3 regions of the Brumicola blandensis genome follow, and region 2 is predicted to be linked to each of the others. Evidence: predicted binding sites of a transcription regulator. Region 2 holds the regulator's gene; each other region holds the start of a gene.
What was found. Region 2 encodes FNR, which switches genes on or off when oxygen is low (the NO sensors DNR and NnrR bind a similar motif). Its sites were predicted from a motif close to TTGATCTAGATCAA; they were not measured.
Positions count from the first base shown of each region.

Region 1: RM544_RS00585 (universal stress protein) is a predicted target of FNR. The motif match lies at 1,667-1,680, and genes of this name have one in related genera.
Region 3: RM544_RS04505 (GbsR/MarR family transcriptional regulator) is a predicted target of FNR. The motif match lies at 5,379-5,392, and genes of this name have one in related genera.

Region 1 is NZ_JAVRIE010000001.1:123,582-131,419, forward strand. It holds gene RM544_RS00575 (type 2 periplasmic-binding domain-containing protein) at 1-194, opposite strand, end outside; gene RM544_RS00580 (DUF4304 domain-containing protein) at 445-1,080, shown strand; gene RM544_RS00585 (universal stress protein) at 1,148-1,582, opposite strand; gene RM544_RS00590 (MBL fold metallo-hydrolase RNA specificity domain-containing protein) at 1,770-3,173, opposite strand; gene RM544_RS00595 (hypothetical protein) at 3,356-3,586, shown strand; gene RM544_RS00600 (hypothetical protein) at 3,717-6,797, shown strand; gene RM544_RS00605 (hypothetical protein) at 6,942-7,337, shown strand; gene RM544_RS00610 (hypothetical protein) at 7,447-7,838, shown strand, end outside.
Region 2 is NZ_JAVRIE010000001.1:640,023-647,860, forward strand. It holds gene ttcA (tRNA 2-thiocytidine(32) synthetase TtcA) at 1-588, opposite strand, end outside; gene uspE (universal stress protein UspE) at 756-1,655, opposite strand; gene fnr (fumarate/nitrate reduction transcriptional regulator Fnr) at 1,755-2,492, opposite strand; gene RM544_RS02805 (sulfite exporter TauE/SafE family protein) at 2,520-3,191, opposite strand; gene ccoS (cbb3-type cytochrome oxidase assembly protein CcoS) at 3,188-3,427, opposite strand; gene RM544_RS02815 (heavy metal translocating P-type ATPase) at 3,437-5,869, opposite strand; gene RM544_RS02820 (FixH family protein) at 5,879-6,370, opposite strand; gene ccoP (cytochrome-c oxidase, cbb3-type subunit III) at 6,484-7,440, opposite strand; gene RM544_RS02830 (cbb3-type cytochrome oxidase subunit 3) at 7,445-7,618, opposite strand; gene ccoO (cytochrome-c oxidase, cbb3-type subunit II) at 7,618-7,838, opposite strand, start outside.
Region 3 is NZ_JAVRIE010000001.1:1,035,691-1,043,528, reverse strand. It holds gene RM544_RS04530 (alanine/glycine:cation symporter family protein) at 1-696, shown strand, start outside; gene RM544_RS04525 (zinc-ribbon domain-containing protein) at 792-1,115, shown strand; gene RM544_RS04520 (YeaC family protein) at 1,117-1,410, shown strand; gene RM544_RS04515 (DUF349 domain-containing protein) at 1,400-4,207, shown strand; gene ansA (asparaginase) at 4,259-5,293, shown strand; gene RM544_RS04505 (GbsR/MarR family transcriptional regulator) at 5,441-5,992, shown strand; gene RM544_RS04500 (cytochrome ubiquinol oxidase subunit I) at 6,080-7,462, shown strand; gene cydB (cytochrome d ubiquinol oxidase subunit II) at 7,464-7,838, shown strand, end outside.

The DNA of each region.
Region 1 (7,838 bases), 520 kb from region 2:
CTGCCGCCAACTTGATTGACGGCAACTGTTTCGGCGCCGCTTGGAAATTTCTTTTCTTTGCCCAAAAAGATTCGTTGTACAACTTTTGTGTCTATAGCGTCGTTATTGGACGGATGCACAATAACCGCAATTTCTGCCATTGCTGTGCTAGACAGCAACACCAGTAGCGCTCCAATTAATGCTTTATTTAACATAGAGTGTTTCCTATAGTTGTGAGTGAATGTTATCGAAGTGAAGTGCTACTGCTTAATAAATCTTTACCTCTCCCTTATGTAACGGCACATTCACGGCAATTTTTAGGAATTTTATTTTATATTTATGAGTATTTTTTTGACTGACGCGACATCTTCATATTAAGTAGTATGCAGGTCAGAATAACCACGCGACTTTATCGCCCCCTTAATCACTGCATAAAACGCAAACGTAAGCCGAGAGAACATTGAAATGGACCACAATAAATTAATCGCTAAAAATGCAAAGGAAACACTAAAACCTTTAGGTTTTGTTCGCTCAGGAAAGTCCAGAATTTGGTTTAAAGATAATGGTTGGTGGGCAGTGCTTATTGAGTTTCAACCGAGCTCATTCTCAAAAGGTACGTATGTGAATATTGCTGTGAATCATTTTCTCTACGAATCTTCTGGTTGGACTTTTCATATATCCAAAAGGCTCTCACCTTTCGCAGATGCGCAAACAGATGATTTTGAATCAACGCTTGAAAGTATGGTTAGTCAAGCAGCAGCAGTTGCCCAAGAGCTACAAAATAAATTCAGTTCAGTGAAAGCATTCTTTGATTATTATCAATCCATGGAACAGCGTACTATTTGGAATAGTCTGTATGCTGGTATTTTTTCGGCATTGTTAGGAAATACCAAGAAGGCAAAGGAAAGCTTCCAAATAATATGCGATGACGTTTATTCAATGGGCTGGGAGTTGGCTATACAAAGTAGAGCGAAAGACTTAATGTTTCTTTTGCAGGATGAGAAAGCGTTTATTAACTCACTTCATGGCACTATTTTGAGAAGCCGAAGCATGATGGGTTTGGAGACTGCTAACGGTAACTTAGTAAAACTGCCAGAATAGGTACTATGCGTCCATTAGCAAAAAACGCAATTTTCATTACGTTTTTTGCTCTTATTTATATTAACTATTAATCCTGCACACGCACTGCTAACACGTCTTGTTTAACACCGTGCAAGACAGAATTAGCGGTAGATCCAAGTAATAATTTAATACCACTTCTTCCATGTGTTCCTATGACTATTAAGTCTGCATGAATTTGATTTGCAATGTTATGAATTTCGTCAGCGGCATCGCCCACCTTAAAGTGTACGTTTTGCTTGTCGATACCAAACTTTTCAGCGATATCGTGAAGTTGCTGACGCGCTTTACCCATTCGCTCTTCTTCATTGATTTGGTTGTAATCTAATCCATAAAGATAAGGGTTGATGTATGTCATTGGTAGTGGCACGTAGACCAAATTAAGCTGTTCTATCGACGAGCAAACATTCAGTGCTTTATTTATCACCTGCTCATACTGCGCATGAATATCGATTGCCACTAAAATTTTCGTGTAGTTACTCATAGTGTTTCCCTCTTAATATTATGTCAATGTATGTGTCGTCTTTCTTACTTCACTATAAGCTTAGCAACTGAGGTGAAAACAAGTTTGAGGTAGGTCAAGAGATGAGCGGAAATAGTCTGTCACAGTAATTTGTGTAAAAACGCAAACCTAGTAGTAGAACGCAAGGGCGTTATGATGCTTAGCTTTGTTAGAATGCGATCGCTTGCCCCTTTGTCGGTATGATGCTGTTGATGTTTTGCTTATCCCATAAAACGAAAGACAGCTTATCTAAGGCTAGCGCATCGCCATGAACCAATACGACGTTTGGTGTTGGTTTGAATTGCGTAATCCACTCTATAAGCTCTCTTTGTCCTGCATGAGCAGAAAACCCACCTAGGGTTTCTACTTTAGCTTTAACGGCAAAACTATCATTGAATATTCGGATCATTTTTTTACCATCCACTAACAGTCTGCCCAAGGTTCCCATTGCTTGGTAACCACAAAATATAACTGTGTTTCTACTGTCCCAAATTCGACTTTTGAAGTGATGTCGAATCCTGCCGCCGGTGCACATGCCACTTCCGGCAATAATAAGCGCTCCTTTGTTGATTCGATTAATTGCCATTGAGTTCTCTGGCGTAACAGATAAAAATAAACTAGGAATGAAGTCTTTGGTGATGGAGTGCGCGTCTGGGGTTGCTTGATCAATATCCTTGCTATCTAAGGAGGAAAACCATTTGTCATAAATTTTTGTAATTTCAATAGCCATCGGACTGTCGAGTATCACTTGCCAGTTTTGCAAAAGTCCCTCTCGATGCAACTGGCCGAGATAAAACAATATTTCTTGAGTTCGACCAACCGCAAAAGCCGGGATCATAATGTTGCCACCACGTTTTTCAGTTTCTACAATAATTTCCCTAAGCTGTTTGACGGTGTCTTCAATTGGACGGTGATTTCTGTCTCCATAAGTTCCCTCAACTAGCAAAATGTCTGCTTTGTCTAAAAAGCTCGGGTCCTTCATTAAGACGGCTTCTTTATTGCCTAAATCGCCCGAAAATACGAGTGTTTTTGAACTGCCTTTTTCTTGAATAGTTAATTGTACAATCGCAGACCCTAGTATGTGGCCAGCATCAAAAAATATGCAACTTGCTTGCTCACTGAGAGTAAAGCGTTCGTTATAATTCTTCGTAACGCAAAGAGACAGTACTTCATGCACATCGTCTTCACTGTATTCTGGCTCAAGTGGGCTTTTTCCTTTGCGCAACAGTTTTCTGTTTTCTCGTTCGAGATCACCCAAATAAATATTGATTGAGTCTAGCAACATGATTTTTAACAAATCAGCAGTAGCGTCAGCACAATAAATAGGTCCTTTAAACCCCAAACTAACTAACTTGGGTAGCAGTCCGCTGTGGTCTAAGTGAGCGTGAGATAACACCACAGCATCAATATCAGAAGGTTCAAAGTCAAAATCTTCTCTTCCTATTTTCTTAAGAGAATTTGCTCCTTGATGCATTCCGCAGTCTAACAGGACTTTACCCAAGGCAGGAGATTCAACTAAGTGACAAGATCCCGTAACTTCTTGTGCTGCACCCAATATTCTAACTGTCGCCATGTTAACTTTTCCGTTTTATAAAACCTGTATCTATTAACCTTAGCAAACAGTTAGGAAAGTGCGTAATTACATTAATCCTTGAACTGAACTTCCACTGTAAATTCAACACTAATGAACTACACTATTGTATTACATGATGTGAGCACAAAAGCTCAGGTATTTAGTCAACATGGACAACTCATATGAATAAAGTTTTTCGTTTCGCCGCTGCCATAGTAGTGCTCGCCTTAGCAGTCTATTTAATGGTGACATTATTCTTTGTATTTTTGGTTCTCGCTGGTATCGGCTTGCTGTATGTCCTATTCATGCGGTTTTTCGGTAAGTCGCCAAAGGCAAATATGCATGAACCAAGCGATGGGATAGTAATAGAACATGACCCCTTAGATAGTGATGACAAGAGTCGTAAAGATTGATCACGCTTTTTTCACTATCTTGCATTTTACATTTTAGCACCTCATACTGTTCATAAAACAAACAAGCTGTTACCTACATGGATGTACGCAGCCGAAGCGAGTGATTCGGTACTTTTAAAGGAAGAACGTAATGAAACGCCTTTCTGATTACATCAAGTTAGTGCCTGAAGAATTACTTGTCGTCGGCAATCTAAAAGACCTCATTGAAAAAATTAACGAGATTGACGAAAAACTAGATGAGGCGAGTGCTGCGATTGATGATGCTCAACTTATCAAAGATTTGCTAATACGCCTAAAAATGAATGCTCAAGAGCTTTTAGCAAGTCCCTCTATCGAAAAGCTCACAAATTTCATCAATTTGACCAATGATGAAATGAGCCATCTAAACCTAAATGCTAGCACTGATGTAACGAGTACCGACGCCTTCAAAAAAGCCTTAGTGAGCGTCGAAAAAGCGAAAGCGTTTTTGGCTAAAGGCGAAGAGTTAGTCCTGCCCATTGGTCAACAGGAGTCTTTTGAAAAAGATATCAAGTTTACGAAAGAGCATACAGTGTCTCCAAAAGAAGAGTTTGAACTGGGCTATTCAGTAAAAGCTGACGCTAAGTTCAGTATTAATGTTCTAAATCACGAGCAAGCAAAGGATTTATTGGCGATGCCGGTGAAAGAGGGCGATGTTGTTATTAATCAGGATGCCTTCGCCAGTTTCCTTGTAGGCGGGAAGGCATCGGCTAAGTTGCAATCGATTTCAGCATCAATTGGCGCTAGCTTTGGCGCAGAAATTGAGCTCGATACTTATTACCAAATAAACACGGCAACACCGAGTTATAAAGCGCTGTGGGCAATGTACTCTGATGGCATGAAGCCTTGGAATATCAAGAGCATGCAAAAACACCTGCAGTTCATCAATAACCAAGGTTTTCGAGCAATTACGGTAAGAGGAAGAAGGCAGCTATCGATTTGGGGGGAAGTTGCCCTTGGCGAATCATTTAGTACAAGTACAGATATAAATAATCAATCGCTAACTGCCGAGGTTACTGCCGCCGCTGGGTATTCGCGTAAACACACCTATGAGGGTGATACAGAGCTGTTTATGCGCAAAAATAAAGATAATCAACTCGAAATAAAAGTGAGCTTTGATGAGAAAACGGTGAATTCGAGTAACTTTAGCTTGTCGCTAAAATCTGAGTTCACAGGGCTTGATAAAATCGTCACAGAATATACCGATATTATATTTGGCCGAGGGGACGAGTTGATCGCCGAGCTTGAAAAATATAGCACTCCAGGCAAGACGATATTGAAGAAGATTAAAGATGAGCTTGACGAAGGTGCTTGGTACGCCTCAATCTCGCAGCTAGTCTTAGGTGAGAAAAATACTGATCAGGTTGTCACAGAAATGCTCGGTGAACAAATACAAGAGTTCTTCGATTCCGAGGTGTTGAGTGTAAAATTGGATCCTACAGAGTTATCTCGAAAGGTCATTGATACTTTGATGGAACAGTTTGGTAGTGAACTGGATAAATTACCCGGTTCAAACGCTGAAAAGAAACAGATATTAAAAGCTGCTGTTGATGGTTTGAGTACGGTTATTGGTGGTTGGCAAACCGAGGTAGAAGCCCAAGCACAAAGTTTTGTTGATAAGATAAAAGCCAAGGTAACAAATGAAGGTCGAAAGGTGCTTGCACCAATTGAATCCTTGAGTAAAGAAATAAAATCTCAGTTGGAAAGAGTAGACCAAATTACGACTGACATCTTTTCAGAAGCATTAACAAAGTACCAAGAATTTAAAACGCGAGTGAACGAAGGAGTCAAAAAAGCACAAACGATCAAATTAGCGATTGCACATGAGCAAAGCAAATCACTGATGGAGTCCGAAGCTTTAGGTTTTACAGTCGTGTTCCTCAGCAATTCAAAGTCCGCGCAAAGTTTGTATCAATTGCTAGTTGTCGGTGCTGACCAAGCAGCGAATCGATTAATGAGAAGCTTAGCGATAGATGGTCAAATTCTCATCAAAGACCGCACCCAAAGAATTCAACGAACCATGCAACAAGAGCTATCTCAGAGCTTGTCCATTATGGGCATAGATTTCAGCCAAAAAAAGGTTAGCGTTGGAGACCTCAGCATTGAAACAGATGCCGGTGGAAGTCTTAGCGTAATTAATCGCTTGGAAATTTCAGATACGGCCTTAGGAAAACATGAAGAGCGTAAAGCCGTTGCAAACCTAGCTTATCAATTCGCTAATGCTGCGTTGAGCGGTAAAACAGACACAACCTTTAATCTAGCTTACCGTAATGTTGACAAACATATGCATTCAAAGCAGCAAATGGAAGACATTTTTAAGTCATTTAGCTTTACAAAAGCACACCTAAGTAATCTAGAGCATGAATTGCCAGAGATTGTGTCACCTAAAGCAATCGAAAGGGCATTGGTAGAGTTCGATAAATACCGTGGTCTCTACAAAAAAAGTACGGTTAGTATACAAATGCTTTCTAGTAAGTTCGTTTATAAGCAATTAACAGAGCTAGAAGCCGATCCGTTATTTGATATGGCTGCTGATTTTTTAAGAGCTATTTATGTGAACGTTGATCGGCGAAAATTTTTAGAGCCTATCTATAGTGCATACAAAGCAGTAGAAAGAGAACTAGACTATTCAGCGTTCTTTGATTTCGCCGTAACAAATAAAAAGAATTTCATTATTAACCCTAGAAAATTTCGGTCTAATTTAAAAAGTAAATTTAAGAATACGAATTATCTTGATGATAATTTTTGGGAAAGTACCAAAATGGATGGGGCTATATCGGGCAGTGCAAAACGCTTTAAAGCTGCAGTGCTAGACCTAACAGACTTAGGGCAAGAATCTAAAGGCCTGTCGAGTTTACCCAGTATTCTCAGTCATATTGACAAAGAAGTTAGGTTGTTCTCTTCCTTATCACAAGCAGAAAAAGAAACAGGCATGAAGGTATTTAAGCAACAATTAGCGAGTCTACAAGATGCTATGGAAGAAGCTATTAACCCATGGATTGACGTTAATTCAGTTGGCGCTACCTGGGTCAAGGAAAAGCTACGAATTCCATCAAATGTGAACTATCAGTTACTGATGTTCATGTCTGTTCTATCAGAGTTGTGCAAACCAGCTGAAGCTGAGTCTTTGTTCTTGGTGACGATTACTTTGGAGAAAGAAGGTAAAGCGCCAAGGGTGATTGTTTTGAAATAAAAGCAACATCGTTTCTATCGAAAACGCAGAGTTGGTGAATACAAATAAACCAACTCTGTTTTTACCTCTATTTCACCCGTCATACATTATCCTCCTGATTTTAAGTCAAACTTATAAACAAGCTATAAATAGGAGATAGCACTCATGAAAATCTTTTTAGCTCTCGCGTTAGCATGCACTCTTTCGGCCTGCGTGTCTGTTAGCCCAAATGTCATTGATGAGGAACAGCCTTATGCAACAGTGACTATTTATCGAAGTGATCAAGTGCAAGGAAGTGCTGTTGATGTTTATGTAGGATGGGCTGATAACTATCATGTTGCGTTGTCCCCAGCGGATAAACTAGATGTTCAAGTGCCTGCTGGCTTACAAACGTTTCAAATTAGAGCACATGCTGATTTAAGCAATGATTTAACGATTAAAGTAATGCCGAATGAACATCTTTGTCTTTTAGCTGAAGTTAACCCACAAAATTTCGTCGGTCTAAATTGGTTTGTTTCCGGTTATCAGCTTCGCCAAATTGAGTGTGTTAGCCAAAACTAACTCTGACCCCTTTTCTGCTGGTTGGTGACAATTTCTTACATTTCCTAGCTGAATAAATTGAAATAGCGACTTATAATGGCGCTCTGAATCAATCGTAAGAAGCCCATTTTTGTCTGAATTAAGCAGTGTCCACCTTCGTAATAGAAAGCGACAACTACACGGTGTTGTCGCGGCTTTGATTTGTGCGAGTAGTTTCATACTTGGTTTAACCCTTATCCTTGTGGTTGTCCCAGACTTTAACAGTGGGCCAGACGCGAGGCTTGAAACTCTCACTAAATTTACTGGCTTTATGCAGTTTTGGTACTTTCTTGTCTACGTGGTGTTTGGTGCCAGTTTGTTGGTGTTGAGCGTCGCTCTGCTAGAGCCGGATGGCCGCGAGCACAAACCTCTTGAGCAAATGACGACCTTAGCGAGTTACCTATGGGCTTGTTATATCTTTGCCAGTGGCTTTATTGCTATTTTTTCCATCGAATTTTTATTTTCTCAAGACTACGAGTTCTC
Region 2 (7,838 bases):
AGCGATATCTTTCTCGCGGCAGTAGGCTAGAGGGCGAATGACGATGTTGCGCTTATCATCTGATAAGAGCTTTGGTGGCATGGATTTTAGCTTGGCACCATAGAACATGTTTAAAAAGGTTGTTTCCACCATATCATCCATGTGATGACCCAAGGCGATTTTAGTCGCGCCAATTTTTTCAGCGAAGGAATATAAACTTCCGCGCCTTAAACGTGAACACAATCCACATGTGGTTTTTCCATCTTCTATTTTGGACTTAACAACAGAGTAGGTGTCTTTATCGATAATATAATAAGGAATATTTTTCTGTTCCAAATAACTCGGTAGAATATCCTCTGGAAAACCGGGTTGCTTTTGGTCCAAGTTAACGGCGATAACCTCAAAATTAATCGGGGCTGATTGCTGTAAACTAAGCAAAATGTCCAACATCACAAAGCTGTCCTTGCCACCACTAATGGCAGCCATAACAACATCACCATCTTCAATCATCTGATAGTCTGCTATCGCTTTGCCCACATTTCTGCGAATGCGCTTTACGAGTTTGTCATTGTTATATTTTTGCTTAGGTAAGTTTGAAGTTTGAACCACTGTGTATGCCTGTGAATGTGCCGACCTATAAAAGTATGGATGATGCTCGCATACCTAATCTTTGGCGCACATTTTAAAGCTTGTTGTCTGGGTAAGCAAACAAGGAATGAAAAGAGATGCCCGATTTAGGCATCTCTTTGGTTTTGTGTAAAAACGAGGGTGTTTGTTTATGGCTTTATGATGAGCGTGTCACAATTAACCGCATCGATAATCATTTCTGCAGTATTCCCCAACAGGGCTGCTGAAATACCTCTTCGCCCAACAGATCCTATTATCAGTAAATCTGCGTCCAGTTCATTACTTAGCTTAGGAATAACATCTTCAGGCAAGCCCTCTAGTACATGCATCGTAGCATCCTGAAGGGAATGAGTCGTGGCTAGCTCATTCAACTTATTCGTATGTCTTTCTTGTACTGAACGATTGTAAACTTCTGGCGCAAAATTCGGGACTTCCACGGCAATGTGCACAGGCGCGCCAGCATAAGAATTGGCCAAGTGAAGTGTTGAGTTCGTCAATTTAGCTAGCTCATTTCCTGTTTCAGCGATTTTATCACTCAAGCTTATATGCTGATCATCTTTAGCTGAAACACCAATAGAAGCAAGGACTTTACCATTATTTGTCCATTCATGATCTTTGACCAAAAGCACATCAACAGGCGCGTTGCGCAAAATATGCCAATCATTCGGTGTGAAAATACTAGATGCTAACATGCCATGCTTCTTAGTGGATTTCACAATCAGGTCACATGATTCTTCCTGGCAAGTTTCCACCACGGATTCATGCAACTTCTTTTGCCATTTAATCTTGGTGCTAATGTTAACGTCAGTAGTTAGTTCCTTTAGCAGGGCAGTTAGGTTAAGCGATTCATGTTCTAACATTGCCTGTTTCATTTCGTAGCGTTCGTCGCTTGTGAGGATCGCGGCCATGTCATATGACTTATCGTAAATTGAGGATAGGGCAACGACGCTAGCACCGGTTTTTTCAGCAAGGAAAATAGCTCGATTGAGTGAAGGTTGTTGTTTTGTGCTTGGGTCAATGACAGCTAAAATTTTGCTACAAGTAAACATAGTGTTCTCCAGAACGTTGTTATCTATGTATATTGTAGATATTTATGGGCAATGTGCTAGTAACCACATTGCCCCAGATCAAGTTTGCGAATAATAAACTTAACAAACTTGGGTAAAGTTTATTTCCATATCGGGAAGGCGTTGCTTTATGCCGTCGAAATCACTAATAGTGATTAACTTGCCATCAACCTTAATCAGATCTTCTTTTTGGAATCGGGTTAGCAAGCGGCTAATAGTCTCAACCGTCAAGCCCAAATAATTACCAATTTCATTACGCGTCATCGATAAATTGAATTGCTTGGCGGAAAAGCCTCGTTCTTCAAATCGCTGAGATAAGTGACTTAAAAAGTGAAGAAGACGCTCTTCTGCGCTTCTTTTACTGAGTAACATCATCAAATCGTGGTCGTGTTTGATTTCAGCACTCATGAAACGCATGATTTGTTGTCTTAGTTTTGGAAATCTGACTGACATCTCATCTAAGGTCTCGTAAGGCAGTTCGCACACCATTGCAGTTTCTAACGCTTGGGTATAACTGCCATGCTTATCGTCTTTCAATGCGTCGAATCCGATAATATCGCCAGGGAAGTGGAACCCAATAATCTGCTCAACACCGTCTTTATCACTAACATAAGATTTAAATGAACCTGAACGTACGGCATATAATGAATGGAATTTGTCACCATAACGGACTAATTTATCGTTTTTATGAAGGGGTTTTTTTCGCTCAATGATATCGTCCAAGGTATCAAGTTCATTTTTGTTTAAACTAACCGGTAAACACAAATGACTAAAGCTACAACTTTGGCAGTGAATTGAGAGTTCTGGACCTTTTGCCATGACTTACTCTTTTTGATGATTTTCAGATCAATTATTACCTGTAACAAGGTCGTAGGTCAAGATCAAAGAAAACGCAAGTAGTAGAATAGCAATCATTTTTCGAGTGTATTTATGTTGAAAAATGGGCAGTAAGAAACCTGCACCAAGGCTAGTTGCCATGACCGCAGGTAGCGTCCCCAAGCCAAAGAACAACATCATCGAAGCGCCTTGATAAACACTTTCGCTTGCCAATGACCAACTGAGCATGGAGTAGACTAAACCACAAGGCAGCCAACCCCAAATCATCCCGTAAGCTATTGTGTATAATGGGTTTTTAAATGGGATAAGCTTTTTACCAATCGGGGAAATATGTCGCCAAAGATGGCTTCCCAGGCGTTCTAGTGCTGAAAGGCCTTTGTACCAATCACTGATATAAAGTGCCAGCAACACCATAAACACGATGCTAATTATTTGAAATATTGGGAACGCGTTATTCGCACTGGTGCTTATTATGCTGCCAATATACCCTGTTAACGCGCCAGCTGCGGTATAACTCAATATACGACCAATGTTGTAGGCACAGATATAGGTGAGTTGTGAAACGTTTTTCGGAATAGCAAAGGTGAAAGCACTAGCAATACCGCCACACATGCCTATGCAGTGTACCCCCCCAGCAAGCCCAATTAAAAATGCACTTAATAGATTGAAATCGGGATTCAACGCTTTGGTTCTTTTTTGTCTTTAGCTAATTCAGCCTGTTGTTCGTTCGCGTTGCTATCCGCTGCGTCATTCGTCTTTTCAGCACTTTCTGACTTGATATCGTCATCAAATAGAATGCTGTACCCTTGACGATCTAAGTCTTCAAACTGATTACTTTTTACTGCCCAAAAGAATACACCGATAGCAATTCCGACGATGATAATGGCTAATGGGATCAATACATAAATGATACTCACGGCTTCTTCCTAGCTGTTGCGCATTAAACGCGTGGAATTATACACCACTATAATAGAACTTATCGACATCCCTAGAGCCGCCATCCAAGGTGTTAGAAATCCACCAATGGCAAAAGGTAATACAAGTATGTTGTATGACAGCGCCCACGCAATATTCTGCTTAATCTTTCGCTTAGTACGTTTGGCCATATTGATGACATGTAATAGAGAGGCTAAGTCTTGATTCAATAAAATAACATCAGCCGCATTTTTAGCCAGATCAGATGCATTTCCCACCGCGACGCTAACATCTGACACTGCTAAAACAGGTGCATCATTAATACCATCACCCAGCATTAATACACTGCGCCCATTTGCTTGAAGTTGTTTTATGTACATCAGTTTTTGTTCAGGTGCTTGTTCAGCCACGGTATTTTTAATATTTAGGCTGTTAGCGACATGTGTCACATTCTGTAAGGTATCACCACTTAATATTGTTTGCTCGTAGGGAGCTAAGGCTTTGATGACGTCTACCACATCTTCTTTTAACTTATCTCTTAACCAGAATGCTGAGACAAGTGTGTCGTTTTCACTCAGGAGTACGTTTGCCCCCTGAAGTTCATTTCGTTGTTGTTCACTGAGCGCTTCGGCCGGAATCTTCCCTAGAATGTAATTCGGAGAGCCGATATGGTATTGATTTTTTCCAATTTTACAATTTAAGCCTTTACCTATGACTACTTGCAAATCATCCACGGCGAATAAATCAGTCTGCGTTTCTAATGATCCGAATGCCTTAGCAATAGGGTGCTCAGACTGCAACTCTATACTTTTTGCGATGCTTCGATATTTATCGATTGACGCTGATTCGTTATCAGCAAACCAAGACTTGTCTATTGTGAATTCACCATGGGTTAATGTACCTGTTTTATCAAATACAATGTCGGTAACTTCAGTAAGCTGCTCAAGAGCGTCAGCTCGTTTAAGCAAAATACCTTGCTTGTTTAACCTAGCCATTGCGCATGTAAGGGCAGATGGCGTCGCCAAGCCTAGTGCACACGGGCAGGTTGCGACAAGTACCGATATCGTAATCCAAAAGGCGTGCTCATTGCCTTGGTAAGCCCAAAATGCATAGGTAAGTGCTGAAATCGTTAAAACAGCTACCACAAAGTAACGACTCAGTTTATCCGCAATGAGAGCCACTTTGGGCTTACTTGATAGGGCAGTTTCTTGCAATCTAAGTATTTGATTCACCATTGCATGTTTGAGGGTTTTACTTACCTTCAACTTGATAGCGCCATTTTGATTAATGGTACCGCCAAACACGGGGTCGTTAACTTGTTTTGTTACGGGCTCAAACTCACCGGTAAGCATTGATTCATCTAGTAGGGCTTTCCCCTCAACAATGAATCCGTCGACTGGAATAATCTCACCAGCCTTGACCAAAACGAGGTCGTCAACTTTGAGTTGTTTTGCTAGTACGGAGCGTGCCTCTTTGCCTGTCCACAAATTGGCAGTAACCGGGATATGCTTTAACATGTTTGAAGATATCTGCGTTGCTTTGTGTCTAGATCGATGTTCCAAAAAACGACTAATCAACAAGAAAAAGATGAACATGCAAATAGACTCAAAATAAACCTCTGCATTCGGTTTATTCACCGTAAAGAAACCAGCGATATAGGTTGCTAAAATAGCTATTGTTACCGGGATATCCATATTCACCGTTCGCGCCATAATTGCTTTCATTGCGCTGAGATAAAATACACTGCCTGCATATAACACCACAGGAGTCGTAAGGACTAAGCTTATCCAATTGAAATATTTAGTTGTTTCCGCATCGATATTACCGAATAAGTCGAAATACTGACCCATTGCTAACATCATAACTTGCATTGTCATCAAGCCCGACAGACCTACTTTTTTCAAAAAACTTTTTTGTTCTCGTTGATAAGAAGCTTCATGGCTATCAGCTTGGAACGGCAAGGATTCATAACCGATTGTTTTTAATTGTCTTAACACTTGGGAAAGTTTTAGAACGTTGTTGTCCCAAATGACCATTGCTCTGCGAGCACCAACATTGACAGATACCTGCTTTATTCCCTTTGTTTTAGCTAATTGCTTTTCTATTAACCAACCACAAGCGGCGCAAGTAATGCCTTCAACGGTGAGTTGAATTTCTTTATCTGTTCCAATATCAAAAACGAATTCTTCTTGTAATTCGGGTTCATCATAAACCGCTAACTTAGCCAAGGTATTATCTAAGGCTGCATCGCCACGAGCTGCTGGCTCTGTTCTAAATTCGTAGTAGCTTTCTAGCCCGTTATCGACAATTGAAGAAGCCACAGCTTGGCAACCTGGACAACACATTGAATGACTCACACCTAGAATCGTAACAGGGTATTTGTTGCCTTCAAGATTGGGTAGACCGCAGTGAAAGCAGCCGCCTTCTGGAATATTGATGCTCATGTTCGTTGACTAAGGCTCTAGTTTGATAGGAGAACGTGCCGGTAGATTTACATTTTGTTGTACTTTCCAAGCTTCATCTAAAGGCGTTAATCGAACTCGCCATTTACCTTGATAATCAGCGTCTGTGGAAGCTCTGTAGATACCATTTGCATCAGCGCTCAATAACACATGAAAATCTTTCTCTTCCTGCGTTACATGGAAAAAATCCAACTTCAATGCTTCTAGCGTGCTAGGTAGGCCTGAAACAAACTCAACTGAGATGATGCCATCTTCAATATTGAATAACGTTTTTATTTCTAGCTCCTTGGCTGCCTGTATTTTATCTAAGCGTGAATTGATTGTTTTCCCTTCTTTGTAATAGTCATCAATGACTAAACTATCACTTCCGTCTGTCGCGTAACTAATGACAATCCCGCCGACAATAAAAGAGGAAAGGGGAATACAAATGAGAAACCATGGGTAGAATTGTTTGTACCAAGGTTTAATATCCTGCGTTTCCATAAAACTCCAAAGGTAAAATTGAGAAAGCTTTTGCTGAGTTTGCAACAGCGCGAGAAATTATACCGAATAAGATAAAGAAAAGCCCCGAGAACTCGAGGCTTTTTGTTCGTTTTTTACTGACTGTTAGACAGGCTATAAACGTAAGCGGCGACAACGTGAATTTTGTCTTCACCTAGTGTTTCTTTGAAGGCTGGCATAACACCATTTCGACCATAATAAAGTGTTTGTGTCACGGATTTTTCATTCCCGCCATACAACCAAATATTATCAGTTAGGTTAGGCGCGCCAAGCAATTGATTGCCTTTGCCATCCATACCGTGACATGCAGCACATACAGCAAAACGTGCTTTACCTTTTTCTTTCAAGCCTTGGTCAACATCTCTGCCACTTAAGCTCAAGGTATATGCGACAACCTCTGCAACACCGTCTTCACCCATACTGTTTAACCAACCTGGCATTGCGCCTCGACGACCTAAAACAAGAGTTTCCTTGATTTTGTCACCCGATCCGCCGTACAGCCAATCATCATCCGTCAGGTTAGGGAAGCCAGATGCCGCACCTTTCGCATTAGAGCCATGGCATTGAGCACAGTTTTGCAAGAATAAACGTTGCCCAACTTGAATAGCTTCTTCATTTTCTGCTAAGACTTCAACTGGCGTCTTTGCGTATTCAGCGAAGATAGGGTCGAATTTTTCATTCGCATACTTCACTTGTAGCGCATATTCGTTCAAGTTACCTGCAGCAATGTCTTCTTCTAGCGCCAACTTTGACTCTTCTAAAGACAACACACCTTGATTTGAACTTGTCCAACCGATGACACCTTTAAACCCGCCTAGGCCTGGGTAGATAATCAAATAAGCGACACCCCAAACGATACAAATATAGAATAAGATCGTCCACCAACGAGGAAGTTGATTGTTTAACTCTTCAATGCCGTCGAACTCATGCCCCATAGACACGCCTTCTTCAACACCTGTTTTATTCGCGAGAGTCCATCGTAATAGGAAGTAACAACCTACGATAGTACCTAGAGATATCACTGATATCCAAATTGTCCAAAACATACTCATGAGTTTAAGACTCCTGATCTTTTTTATTTAATTCTTTCTTTTCTTCGTCATCGAAAACTAAGTTTGCTGCTTCATCAAAGCTTTTTTTGTTGCGGCTGCTGAATGCCCACAAACAAACGCCAACGAAAACAACAAACACGACAACCGTAAATATTGTGCCTATAGTCCCTTGGTCCATTATTTTAAATGTGTCCCAAGTTGTTGAAGATAAGCAATAAGGGCTTCCATTTCTGTTTTCCCTTTTACTGCAGCTTCAGCACCTGCAATATCTTCATCTGTATAAGGCATGCCCAACATACGATTAACTTCCATCTTCTTGACGATATCAGCACCATCAAGCGTATTTTCAGCTAACCACGGGTAACCAGGCATATTAGATTCAGGTACAACGTTTCTTG
Region 3 (7,838 bases), 400 kb from region 2:
TTGTCGTCTGGCGTTTGGAAAGAGAAACATCAAAATATTTTCGACCGTTCAGACATGATGTTTATCGCAGGTGAGTATCAAGAATCTAAAAACGAAGATGTACAGGTTCTATTCAAGCATCTAAACAAAGTCGACGAAGATGCAATTACTAACTTCACCGGTGAAATTCAAGTGGTGAATGGTGTTGCTGTCAGCGATGGATTTACTTTACTGAACAGTCGCTCTTTCGCTGAAGATGTGACTTATAGCGTAGGTTCAACCGAAGACCCATATACTGGGCGTTTACTGGTGGAAGATGGCGCGTTAGTCAAACAATCTATCATTGTTGAGGGTAAGTCACTGGTTCACTCTGCGAATCTCACGGCGATTGCCTTTACTCGCGGTTTCTTTGGCGAATACGGTAAGTACATTGTCTCGATTGGGCTACTATTATTCGCGTTCTCGACCGCTATCGCTTGGTCTTATTACGGTGATAGAGCAATGACTTATTTGTTAGGTCCTCGTTCAGTTATGCCTTACCGAGTGATCTATTGTGCTGGTTTCTTCTGGGCAGCTATCTCGGATACCACGCTAGTTTGGGCTTTATCTGCGGTGGCGATAGTCGTTATGACTTTACCAAACCTGTTTGGGATCATGATGCTACGCAAAGAAATGAAAGAATCGGTGAACGAATACTGGGAAAAAGTAAAAAAATAATTCCTAGCAAATAGTAAAATAAAAAGAGTTTAATCGACTGGTCGATTAATCTCTTTTTACGTATAAGAACCTAAGATTTTATTAAGGAGACATGTATGGCAATTACAGCATGCCCATCCTGTTCTAAACCCATTTCAGATAAAGCAAAAACATGCAGCCATTGTGGTTTTAACATCGGCAATGCAAGTGCTGAAGACATTGCGAGAAAAGCAAGCCTGAAGCGTTACAAAGCGATGCAAAGCTTACAAAATCAATCTATGGTTGCGATTTTAATGTTTATTGCGGGTTTCGGTTTTATTTATTGGGGTGGCTCAGAGCCTGGAGAAATCCAGTATAATCTGTCGATAGCTGCCACAGTATTTGGTTTTGCTTGGTACGCCGTCAATCGCGTGCGAATTGTTTTAGCAAAAAGGAAATAAGATGGATGTACAACAGTTAGTTCAAGCCATGACGCCGCAAATATATGACAATTTGCGCAATGCGGTAGAAACCGGTAAGTGGCCTGATGGCACGCCGTTGACCGAAGAGCAAAAGGAAAACTCTTTGCAAGCGGTGCTGTTATATCAATCACGCATTGAACAATCTGAACAACACATGACCATAGGCAAAGACGGCGAAGTGGTACAAAAAAGCAAATCTCAATTGCGTCAAGAGCTACAACAAGAAGCCACTAATCAAAGCCCTATAGCGCGGTTTAAACAAGATGATATTTGAACGTTTATTTAAAGCAAAACACCTTCACTCTGATCCAGACACCCGTATTCAGGCAATTGAAAGTCTTTCTTTAGACAAAGCGAGTGATAAGCAAGCGTTGCATGAACTAGCGTTCAACGATAGCGATGCGAGAGTGAGTTTAGCAGCGCTGGACAAATTAAATTCTTTTGCCTTATGGTTAAAAGCGTCTGAAACCGCTGAAAACTCACGAATTAAAAAACGTGCCTACGAAAAGGTGTTAGCTGAGGTTAATAACCCAGACTCCAACTTGATCAGTGCGAGTGAATTTGCGGCTTTTGTTGCTGAGTCAAAAAATACAAATTTATTAGAAGACCTCTTGTCTTCGAATCGACGCTTGCAAGAAAACGATGCGCTGGCCTTAGCTAGCTTGCTTAAAATCGACAAGGTGAATACCACTCGCCTTTATTTTCGAGAGCATGCCAATCAGGCTCAACAACTCGTTATTGTTAATCGTACTAGCGATATCAATGAGTTAAGTAAATTATTGAAATTCAGTCAGTTTGACGTGGTTGTCGCCGCTGCTGAGAAGAGAATTAACGAATTAAAAGAACTAGAAGCGAAACCAATTAAGCTGAAACAAGATGCTACCTTGGTTATTTCAAAAATGCTCGCGTTAAAAGATCAAAATGACTATGAGTACATCTATGAACATAGACAAGGCTTAGTCTCACAATTTGAAACCTTGAAAAAGTCTTTTTCTATTCTGGATGAAGAATCCGCCTTGATACTTGCAGAAAAGTACTTGCGTGTGGGTGAGTCACTGGAAAAGCGTTTAGCGGCGCTGAAAGGTGAGTGGCAAAGTGCTAACGAGCTGAAAGAAACTACCAATGCCTTGGCTGAAATTGAGAATCGATTTAATCAGGTTAAACAACAAATAGATGCAATATTGGCGTCAATTGATGATCCAAGCCTGTTAGCACAATCAAAGCTATTAAGTAACGCATTAGAAGATATAGCAAGTGACGTAGAAGATGCGCGTAATCGACCTCAGACAACCGCTCACAAGCGCCATATCAAACAAATCGTCCAACACATCGAGCAATATAGAGCCTTTCTCATTGCCTTGCCTGAAGCAAAGGAAAACAAGGTAAAAGCAATGGCCTTGCTGACAGAGTTGGAAGGTCTTTCTGAAGGTTTGACAACACAAGAGTTAAATGAAGCATTGCATGCTTTGAAAAAACAATGGCAAGCGCTACGAAGCGACCTTAATTTACCTTTGCCTGAAAGTGTATTAAGCGCTTGGAAAACCGCTGAAAAAAAGTATCGAAGCACGCTGAATAGTGCGTTTGAGGAAATCAAACAACAAGAAAAAAAGGCGGTAGGTAAGCTGCTAACAGTGCAGCGCATGATTCGACAAGGTAGCTACAAGCCAGCTATCTCAACGTTTAGACATGCAAAAGCACAGTTCGAAGGCTTACCTGAAAAAGCGCAGCGCGCGCAACAAAAGTTATTTGATGAACTCTCTGATAAAGTCACTGAGTTACAGGAGCTTCAAGCATTTATAGCTGCGCCAAGAAAGCCGGCCTTGCTTGAAGATGCAATGAAACTGGCGAATGAGAAAAATATTGATGACCTAGGTGAGCGAGCTAAGCAAGTAAAGGTGCTAAGGTCAGATTGGAACGGTTTAGGCAAGTTGGGTACAGAAGAGGATGATGAACTCAACAAGCGATTCGATGAGGCTTTAGAGCAGGCATTTGCGCCTTGTCGTGAGCACTACGCTGAACAGGAAAAGCTAAGAGCCGAGAACGCTAAAGTTGCAGAGCAGTTGATTCAGCAGCTATCCGCTTTGCAAGAACAAGAGAATGTGGCGAGTTTAGGGCGCTCACTCAGCGCGCTGAATAAGAAATGGCGTGAAATTGGTGTTTTAGAACACGACCAAAGAAAGCGACTGCAAAAAGATTACTATGCCGCTCAAAAACCGATCCAAGTCAAACTCGATCAGTACTATGCCGAAAACGCAGAGCAAAAGCAGCAATTGGTCACACGGGCTGAGCGACTCAATGACAGTGAAGATTTGACGCAAGCCGTGGATCAAGCGAAACAATTCCAGCAGCAATGGAAAGCCTTGGGGTTTGCGGGAAAAAACATTGATGACAAGTTGTGGAAAGCATTTCGCGCGGCCAATGATAAAGTGTTTGCTAAACTCAATGAAAAAAGAGACGAGCAAGCCGGCGAAATCTCTGCCTCACAGAAGTTAATCGCTGATATCTTACAACCAATCCATAAAGCGATTGATGCTGCTAACGATTCTGCTAGTTTGGCTGAACTGACAGAGCAAGCGAACTCGGCAAAAGTTCATATGAGCGAACTTCCACCAAAGCTTGCAAAAATTGAAGGGCAAAAAATCGAACGAGTGCTAGAAAATATTAACGATAAGTCTCGCGCTCTCGATAAGCAACGAAGTGAAGCGCAGTGGGATAGCTTATTCACGACGCTAGCAGCGTGGAAAAGCGGTGAGAATGAAGACGTTGATCTGCCAGATACCTTCGAGCAACTTCCCAAGCGGTTTCAGAGCCTCTTTAAACAAAGCAATACAGCATCTGCAGACCGTAAAGCTATTACGATCCAAGCCGAAGTCTTACATGATTTGCCAAGCAACAAAGCTGATGAAAAGCAGCGCAAAGAACTACAATTGCAGATGATGGCTTCTAAACTTGAAGGCAATGAGCCACAGACCCTACAGACCTTACTAGCCGATTGGGTGTCACATGGTCCATTGCAGAAAGAAGATCAGGCGTTACTCAAACGATTGAAGAAAGTGTTTGAAGCTCAATGAGTAAGCTAAGCGCAAGCAGAATAGGCACTGATAGCATCATGAGAGTAGAGAATGCGTAAACATATTTATGTAGCTTATACTGGCGGTACAATTGGTATGAAGCCCTCTAAGAATGGCTTCGTTCCGGCTGAAGGCTATTTAAGTGAAACACTCGCCAAAATGCCAGAGTTTCAACGCAGCGAAATGCCAGCGTTTACAATCCATGAATATGATGAGCTGCTCGATTCCAGTGACATGTCACCGGCAGACTGGCAGTTGATTGCTGATGATATTGATCGTCATTATGATGATTACGATGGTTTTATTATTTTGCATGGCACTGATACCATGGCATATACGTCATCTGCTTTGTCATTCATGCTAGAGGATCTTGCAAAGCCAGTCATAGTGACTGGATCCCAAATCCCATTGGCAGAATTACGTTCGGACGGGCAAACGAACTTGCTCAATGCGCTATACATTGCGGCAAATTATCCAATCCCTGAAGTTACCTTGTTTTTCAACAACAAGCTGTTAAGAGGCAATCGCGCTCGCAAAGTCGATGCGGACGGTTTTGACGCCTTCGACTCGCCCAATTTTCCAGTACTATTGAAAGCGGGTATTAATATTGAAGTCAATCATGACAACGTAAGACGTTTAGCGACTGACCCTTCTTTTAAAACTCAAGCGCGAATGCGCGTTAGTCCAGTGATATCTCAACCTATTGGTCTAGTTAGTTTGTATCCAGGTATTTCTGCAGATGTGGTAAAAAATATTATCCAACAGCCAGTAAATGCCCTTATATTATTAAGCTACGGAGTCGGCAATGCGCCGCACAATGAACGCTTATTGGAACAACTTGTCAATGCACAGAAGCAGGGGATTATTGTCGTCAATTGTACCCAGTGTTTCCGGGGCAAAGTGAATATGAGTGGGTATGCGAATGGACATATTTTGCAAGACACCGGCTTAATATCTGGCGGCGATATGACACCAGAGGCGACACTTGCTAAATTACACTATTTGCTCAGTAAAGCTGATTTACCGATAGAAAAGCGCAAACAGCTGATGATGCAAGACCTGCGCGGCGAGCTTTCTCGTAAGTAACAAACACGCATTGATTTGATTGCGTTCGTGTACCAAATTCCTTCCAGTTACTAGCTTCAATTACCTAATTTCCTCAATGAATTAGTTGATTTAGATCAATTATGTATTATAATTTCAGAAATTATTGAAACTTCAAAAGGTTTGGTTGTGAAAATGACACCCATGATAGCGTCTTTTGTGATGCACTTCGGTGAGATGGGCAGCCGTTGGGGCTTTAATCGTACCGTTGGGCAAATATATGCTTTGCTTGTGATGACTGAGGAGCCACTGAGCGCGAATGATATTGCAGAAACGCTCAGTATTTCGCGTGGTAACGTGAGCATGGGCTTGAAGGAATTAGCGTCTTGGCAGTTGGTGACGACAACTCACAAACCCGGTGATAGAAAAGACTACTATCGCAACAAAGGGTCTATCTGGGATATGGCCAATCGAGTTTTTGAGGAGCGCCGTAAGCGCGAGATGGATCCAACCCTAAGCCTGCTTAGAGATATTATGCTCGATGAGCCCGGGAATGCATCTGAAGTGTATGCGCAAGAGCAGATTTCAGAAATCCATGATCTATTGGAAAATATCACTCACTGGACGCAAAGTCTGCAGTCACTCAGCCCTGAAAAATTGAATACCTTAATGAAACTGGGCTCTGGGGTGGGCAAAGTTTTAGACATGAAAGATAAGTTTTTAATGAAAAAGTCGGAATGAAGGAAATCTTAGTCAATCTTTAAATAAGTCCTTTTTCTTTTTCTCCACGCTCACCATTTTTTAGAGCGATTGTGTCCGAGGTCTATTATGTTTGATGTACTGATACTATCTAGAATTCAGTTTGCCGCTAATATTAGCTTTCATATTCTATTTCCAACTATCACCATTGCACTTGGTTGGTTACTGTTTTATTTCAAAGTACGCTATGACTTATCGAATCACCCAGTATGGATGCGAGCATATCGTTTCTGGGTAAAAGTATTCGCTTTAACCTTCGCGCTTGGGGTTGTGAGCGGTATTACAATGTCCTTTCAATTTGGTACCAATTGGCCCGGTTTCATGGAGACCATTGGTAACATCGCTGGACCTTTGCTTGCCTACGAGGTGTTAACGGCATTCTTTTTAGAAGCAACGATGTTAGGCATTATGCTATTTGGCTTTCATCGTGTTCCTCGGTGGGTTCACACAGGCGCCACTTTCCTCGTCGCATTTGGCACAACGATGTCGGCCTTTTGGATATTGGTACTAAACTCATGGATGCAAACACCTGATGGTTTCGAAATGAGGGAAGGGGTAGCTTATGCTACGGATTGGATGGCCATTATTTTTAATCCTTCTTTTCCGTATCGCTTCACTCATATGCTATTGGCTTCTGCTCTGACTGTTTGTTTTTTAGTCGCAGGACTATCGGCCTATCGAATTTATCGGGGTGACAATAAAAAAGCCCCAAGACTAACCCTAAAAACAGCGATCTTTAGTGCTGCGTTGTTAGCGCCTACGCAAGTTTTTGTGGGGGATTTACACGGCTTAAATACGCTCGAGCATCAACCTCAAAAGGTAGCTGCAATGGAGGGCTTATGGGAAACTCAAGAAGGCGTGCCGTTAGTGTTGTTTGCGATCCCAGATGAAGAATCACGAAGCAATAAATACGCCCTAGAAATTCCAAAGCTTGCTAGTGTGATCTTAACCCACGATCCGGAAGGTGAGTTGCAAGGCTTGAATGACTTTGCAGGCGAGCATCCACCTGTGGCTCCTGTATTTTATAGCTTCAGGCTTATGGTAGGCTTAGGATTTACTATGTTGCTTGTCGCTTGGTGGTGTACCTTTACCTTAGTGAAAAAGCGCGCTATGTCTACATTCCAGCTAATGACTCTTATTAGTATGACTTTTGCGGGTTGGGTTGCGACGTTAGCCGGTTGGTATGTTACTGAAATTGGACGTCAACCTTATCTTGTCAGCGGCGTCTTGAAAACCGCAGATGCGGTGACCACGATAGCCTCCGAGAATGTCTTACTGACTTTTGTTCTATACATGACCATGTATGTTGTCTTGCTTGTTGTATATGTGCGTACGCTATTTTTAATGGCAAGACGTGCAGTGAAAATTGAAGAATATGATTTGTCACCACCGGGCTTACCAGAGCGAAAAGATAATCAATTCAATGCAAATGCAAGCGCGGGAGGGGTATAAAATGGACTTCTTATTTTCAGCACAAGGTCTGCCGCTTGTATTTGCCATCCTGACCGCTGTTTCTATTTTGCTATATGCGATCCTTGATGGCTTTGACCTAGGTGTCGGGATTTTACTTCCTATGCAAGATGAGCACAGTAGAGATGTTTCTATTTCTTCAATAGGGCCATTCTGGGACGCTAATGAGACTTGGTTAGTACTTGCGGTAGGTTTGTTATTAGTTGCTTTCCCAGCAGCGCACAGTGCGATTTTAAAGGCATTTTATCTACCGGCTACGCTCATGCTGTTAGCGCTCATTCTGCGTGGTGTAGCTTTTGATTTTAGAGCGAAAGTAAAACCCAAACGAAAAATCATTTGGGACTACGTATTCAAAATT